Regions from separate parts of the Idiomarina sp. ST10R2A5 genome, predicted to be linked through region 2. Evidence: predicted binding sites of a transcription regulator. Region 2 holds the regulator's gene; the other holds the start of a gene.

What was found. The regulator MetJ, encoded in region 2, represses methionine synthesis genes. The targets are predictions, from matches to a motif close to TAGACGTCTAGACGTCTA.
Region 1: a site for MetJ is predicted at 1,898-1,915, ahead of metK (methionine adenosyltransferase). Genes of this name have one in related genera too.

Annotation. Positions count from the first base shown of each region.
Region 1 is NZ_JBNIEX010000005.1:149,639-152,785, reverse strand. Features, by position in the region: gene ACP7FG_RS08475 (YqgE/AlgH family protein) at 1-135, opposite strand, end outside; gene gshB (glutathione synthase) at 196-1,140, opposite strand; gene ACP7FG_RS08465 (16S rRNA (uracil(1498)-N(3))-methyltransferase) at 1,151-1,882, opposite strand; gene metK (methionine adenosyltransferase) at 1,998-3,143, shown strand.
Region 2 is NZ_JBNIEX010000006.1:105,781-108,927, forward strand. Features, by position in the region: gene ACP7FG_RS09245 (bifunctional aspartate kinase/homoserine dehydrogenase II) at 1-805, opposite strand, end outside; gene metJ (met regulon transcriptional regulator MetJ) at 980-1,303, shown strand; gene ACP7FG_RS09255 (malic enzyme-like NAD(P)-binding protein) at 1,300-2,544, opposite strand; gene rpmE (50S ribosomal protein L31) at 2,792-3,004, opposite strand.

The DNA of each region.
Region 1 (3,147 bases), on a different contig from region 2:
ATCTGCAGGCTGATTAATTACCAGCCCCATCGCACCTTCTTCATTATGCTCACAGATATAGGTCACGGTCCGTTTAAACATCGGATCGTTCAGCATAGGTGTTGCTATCAAAAAGTGATTCTGCAAATTGTTCATCGATTCACCGACTCCTTAACGATAATCTCTAACAAGGATATGGGGGCGTCTCATAGAAATTCAATTCAGCTTCTCTTCAATTGCCTGAAAGACCATTTCTGCAATATTGATGTCGTAGGCGTTTTCAATTTCACGCATACAGGTTGGGCTGGTGACATTAATTTCGGTAATGCGGTCGCCAATCACGTCCAGCCCAACGATAATGAGCCCTCGTTTTTTCAGTTCAGGTGCGACCTTATGAGCCAGAGCCCAGTCACTGTCGGATAAAGGTTGAGCTCGTCCGCTGCCCCCGGCGGCAAGGTTTCCGCGAGTTTCTCCGGCGCTGGGAATTCGCGCTAAAGAGTAAGGTACAGGTTCGCCATTTATGATCAGAATACGTTTGTCGCCGTCTTTAATTTCAGGCAGGTACTTTTGCACCATGGCGTAGCGCTGACCTTTTTCGGTCAGGGTTTCAATAATAACGCCCAGGTTACTGCCGTCTGCCCCTACTTTAAATATCGAAGCTCCGCCCATGCCATCCAGCGGTTTCAAAATTACATCACCGTGTTTTTTATGGAACGCTTTAATCACGTCAGCCCGGGAACTGACCAATGTGTCAGCAATAGAATCTGCGAACCATGAAGTAAAGAGCTTCTCGTTGCAGTCACGCAGGCTCTGCGGTTTATTCACCACCAGGCTACCGCGCTGCTCGGCCAGTTCCAGAATTTGTGTCGCGTATAAGAACTCGCTGTCAAAGGGCGGATCTTTACGCATCATAATGACATCAAAATCTTCAAGCGGGCGGTACTGACTGTCACTTAAATTGTAAAAGTCGCTTTTTTGATCCTGAACACGAACTTCCCGAGCAAAGGCCATTGGCTGACCGTTATCAATAACTAAGTCGCCCATTTCCAGATAAAAACATTGATAGCCGCGAGCCTGCGCTTCCAGCAGTAAGCGGAAACTGGTGTCTTTTTCGGTTTTTACAGCGGCGATTGGGTCCATCACCATAGCTAATTTTTTCATGTAAACTCCTTTAACCTAAGTCGCCAAACTGATATTGCACGGTGGTAAGCGCCGATAGCGCGGCGGTTTCTGTTCGTAACACGCGAGGACCCAAACGCATTGGATTAAACCCTTGCTGTTCAGCAGCACTGACTTCATCGTCAGTAAACCCACCTTCGGGCCCAATGAGCAATTGTATCCCCTTTTCGGCGTGTTGAAACGATGAAAGCGGTTTTGTCGCAGTCGGGTCTAAAGTCAGACGAAGCCCTGCAAATGTGCTTTCAATAAAGTCGCTGAATTGCTGGGCTGGTTTAACCTCAGGAACCACACTGCGACCACATTGTTCACAAGCTGAGCGTACAATTTTTTGCCACTGCTGCTGCTTTTTCTCCAGCCTTTCGCCACTGAGTTTAACGCCGCAACGTTCACTGAACATAGGCGTAATTTCGGTAACGCCCAGTTCGACTGACTTTTGCAGAACAAAATCCATGCGGTCACCGCGTGAAATGACCTGAGCAAGATGCACGCTGACAGGCGACTCTGAATCATTTACCTTGCTGCCGGTTGCAAGAAAGTACGCAGACTTTTTTTGAACCGAGGTTATGGTCGCCTCGTAGTCTTGTCCGTCACCGTTAAATAAAGCAATGTTATCACCTACGTTCAAGCGCAATACTTTGATCAGGTGCTGGAATCCATCCGAACTCAATTCGGTTTCAGTTTGTAAACTTACAGGAGCGGGGTGATAAATCCGCGGTACTCGCATGTCGTCAGCCTTATTCGGACTTTTAGACGTCCAGAAGTAGAAAAAAACAGAGTGATCGGTTACATTATGCAACCAGTATTGAGTGATTTCATCAAAATAAAGGAATAGTGGGCATATGTCACGTCACCTGTTTACCTCAGAGTCAGTGTCCGAAGGGCATCCGGACAAAATTGCCGACCAGATATCCGATGCGGTTTTAGACGCAATTTTAGCAAAAGACCCGAAAGCCCGTGTTGCCTGTGAAACCTATGTAAAAACCGGTATGGTGCTGGTTGGCGGCGAAATCTCAACAAATGCCTGGGTGGATGTTGAAGACCTGGCCCGCGAGACCGTCAAAGATATCGGTTACCGACATTCTGATATGGGTTTTGATGGCGCATCGTGTGCGGTATTGAACGCCATTGGTAAACAAAGTGGCGATATCAACCAGGGTGTTGATCGCGCTCATCCCGAAGAGCAGGGCGCTGGTGATCAGGGCCTGATGTTCGGCTATGCTTCTAATGAAACCTCTGTTTTAATGCCTGCGCCAATTACTTATGCGCACCGCGTTATGCAGCGTCAGTCGGAAGTGCGTAACAATGGCACCCTGGACTGGCTGCGTCCTGACGCCAAAAGCCAGCTGACCTTCGTTTACGAGAACGGCAAGCCGGTCGCTATTGATACCGTGGTTCTGTCAACTCAACACAGAGAAGACATTACTCAGGAAACGCTGCGCGAAGCGGTTATGGAAGAAATCATTAAACCTGTATTGCCGGAGCAGTGGATTTCCAAAGATACGCAATTCCATATTAACCCAACCGGACGTTTCGTCGTTGGTGGACCTATGGGCGACTGCGGTTTGACGGGTCGTAAGATCATTGTCGATACCTATGGCGGTATGGCGCGTCACGGTGGTGGTGCTTTCTCAGGTAAAGACCCGTCAAAAGTTGACCGTAGTGCGGCTTATGCTGCACGTTATGTTGCTAAGAATCTGGTTGCAGCCGGTTTAGCAGAGCGTTGCGAACTGCAAATTTCTTACGCCATTGGTGTTGCTGAACCAACCTCTATTAGCATTGATACTTTCGGAACGTCTAAACACTCAGAAGAGCAGTTAATTGCGCTGGTGCGCCGTCATTTTGACTTGCGTCCTTACGGATTAATCAAAATGCTTGACCTGGAGCGCCCAATTTATAAGCAGACAGCGGCATACGGGCACTTTGGCCGTGATAACCTGCCGTGGGAGCAAACGGACAAAGCCGCCGATTTACAGGCTGATATTTAAACAA
Region 2 (3,147 bases):
GTCTTGCCAGTTCCTCGGCTTCGGTCCAGTCCAGTGTGGGCAAACTGACGACACGTTCAACTTTACGAGGATCCGCCGAGTAAACACCGGCAACGTCCTTCCATATGGTGACCTGGCGAGCATCGAGCAAGCTACCCACCAGCGTAGCTGAGTAGTCACTGCCGTTGCGACCCAGAGTCAAGCTTTCGCCGTTTAAGCCACGGGCAATAAAGCCGGTGACAATAAAGCGGGTGCCGGAATGAGGGGCTACCCGCAGTAGTAGCTTTTCACGGGAATGCTCAACCTGAATCACAGGCTCTGGAGCATCCGCTGCCAGTAAGAAGTCGCGGGCATCAATGTGGTCGGCCCGGGTGCCCTGTTTTTGCAGCAGCGCAGATAATAAGCGCGCCGACCAAAGTTCACCGTAGGACAGTAGCTCGGCGTTATGGGCAATGTCTTCGTCACCGGCCAACCAACGACGCCAGCGAGTGAAGTCCTGTTGTGACTGTTGCAGCAATTGCTGTTGTAAATCGCCACTTAATAACTCAGTGATAAGTCCTTGCTGAAAATTCTCCAGCTGATCGAGCAGAATACTGGCGGTATCGCCCGGCTGCGGTTTGGCGTTTATAATAGCCAGAATACGATTGGTCGTATCACCAGCGGCGGAAACCACGACAAGATCGCTCGCGCCGGCGTATTCCGTTACAATGCGGGCCACACGTCGATAGCAAAAGGCGTCGGCAAGACTGCTTCCGCCAAACTTGTGTACCTGAACACTGTCGGCAACGGCCTGCTTTTGCTCCTCTGTGAGCTGTATTGTTGTCATTCCGCCTTCCTTAACTACTCGCATGGATTGGGTTACTGCTACTAAGGCTAAAATATTGTCAGACAAATGTCAGCAACTTTTAGCCATCTAGACGGATAAAATTTGACGGGGTCGCTCAGTCGGGTACAATTCATTACAACTTACAGGGTTTTGTCTGACATCAGAGCAATGAATATGAAATGGAACGGCGAATACATTTATCCGTATGCTGAACACGGTCGTAAGAGTCAGCAGGTTAAGAAAGTTACGGTCTCAATTCCTACTCGGGTATTAAAAGTACTGACTGATGAGCGGACCCGTCGCCAAATCAATAATTTGCGTCATGCTACCAACAGCGAACTGCTGTGTGAGGCGTTTTTACACGCTTTTACCGGTCAGCCGCTGCCCGAAGATGAAGACTTGCAAAAATCGAATCCGAATAAAATACCCAAAGCCGTGCGGGAAGAGCTGGAAGCCAGGGGCTTGCCCATCCCGACGGATGACGAATTGGACGATTAATCCTGCATATAATTTTCTGGTAAATCGATTTTAGCCGCGCCGGATTTCACTGCGGCTTCAGCAACGGCGCGAGCCACACGCCGGCACAAGCGTGGATCGATAGGCTTAGGAATAATGTAGTTGCGGCCGAAGTTTAATTCTTTGACATCGGCTGCTTTTAGCACGGAATCGGGCACGGGCTCTTTCGCCAGCTGACGAATGGCCTCTACCGCTGCCACCTTCATTTCATCGTTAATGGCTGTTGCCCGCACATCTAATGCTCCGCGGAACATAAAGGGAAAACAGAGTACATTGTTCACCTGGTTCGGATAGTCGGAGCGGCCAGTTCCCATAATTAAGTCGTTCCGTGCTGCCATAGCAACTTCCGGTTTAATTTCCGGATCAGGGTTTGAGCAGGCAAAAATAACCGGGTTAGGTGCCATTAGCTGCAGCTCTTCCGGGCTGAGCAGGTCTGGGCCTGAAACGCCAACAAAGATATCAGCACCCTCAATAACATCTTTTAGCGTGCGCTTATCGGTATTGTTAGCGAACAGTTGCTTGTATTCGTTTAAGTCGTCACGGCGAGTGTGAATAACGCCTTTAGAATCGAGCATATAAATGTGTTCGCGCTGTGCACCGCATTTAATCAAAAGCTCCATACAGGCAATTGCTGCTGCGCCGGCACCGAGACAAACAATGCGTGACTCGGCCAGTTTTTTGCCCTGAATTTCCAGCGCGTTAAGCATACCGGCTGCGGTAACAATGGCAGTACCGTGTTGGTCGTCATGGAATACCGGTACATTGCAGCGTTCTATTAGCGCCTGCTCAATTTCAAAACACTCAGGTGCTTTAATGTCTTCTAAGTTAATACCGCCAAAGGTGTCAGCAATGTTGGCAACCGTATTGATAAAGTCCTGTGTGGTACGGTGACTGACTTCAATATCAATGGAATCCAGCCCGGCGAAGCGTTTGAACAAAAGTGCTTTACCTTCCATGACCGGTTTTGACGCTAATGGTCCCAAATTGCCCAGACCGAGAATAGCCGTTCCGTTGGTAATAACAGCAACCATGTTGCCTTTAGCTGTGTACTTGTAGGCATTGTCCGGGTCCTGCGCGATTTCCCGAACCGGCTCTGCTACGCCCGGGCTGTAGGCCAGCGCTAAGTCTTTACTGGTTTCAGCAGGGGTGGTGAGTTCAACGGAAATTTTACCCGGGGTCGGGTATTGATGGTAATCCAGTGCCTGTTGGCGAAAGTCTGTCATGCGGTGATACCTGAGTCTGGTGATCAGAATGCCGATCAGTCTATCGCTTTTGTGCTAATAAACAAATCTTACCTCCACCTTTGAGGGTAATGAGGTGAATGAAATTTCCAATGTGTTCAAAAGTACACCAGTTAACTTTTCTTTAACAATAGGCCGCTTAGCGAAACAGGCACAAAAAAAGGCGCTGTTTAGCGCCTTTTTCTTAAAATCTGCTGTTAAGCAGCGTTTTCTATAAGTTTTCTTAGGCTTATTTCTTGCCCAGAGCACCAAAACGCTTCTTAAATTTGTCAACACGACCACCAGTGTCCATTACACGCTGCTTACCAGTGTAGAACGGGTGGCACTCTGAACATACGTCCAGGTGAAGATCTTCTGAGCGGGTTGAACGCGTTTCGAACGTGTGACCGCAAGAACAGCTGACTTTTAAAGTCTCGTACTTAGGATGAATACCTTGTTTCATGGGGTTACCTCAGTTATGGGCCGCATCGCCATTCGATCCAAAGCCGAACACCATGCGCAAAAAAACATCAATGAATTAAGAGCCGCGCATTTTATGTGATCCTGAGCTTGTGATCAAGCAGAATCTGCTGCCTTGTATTCTGT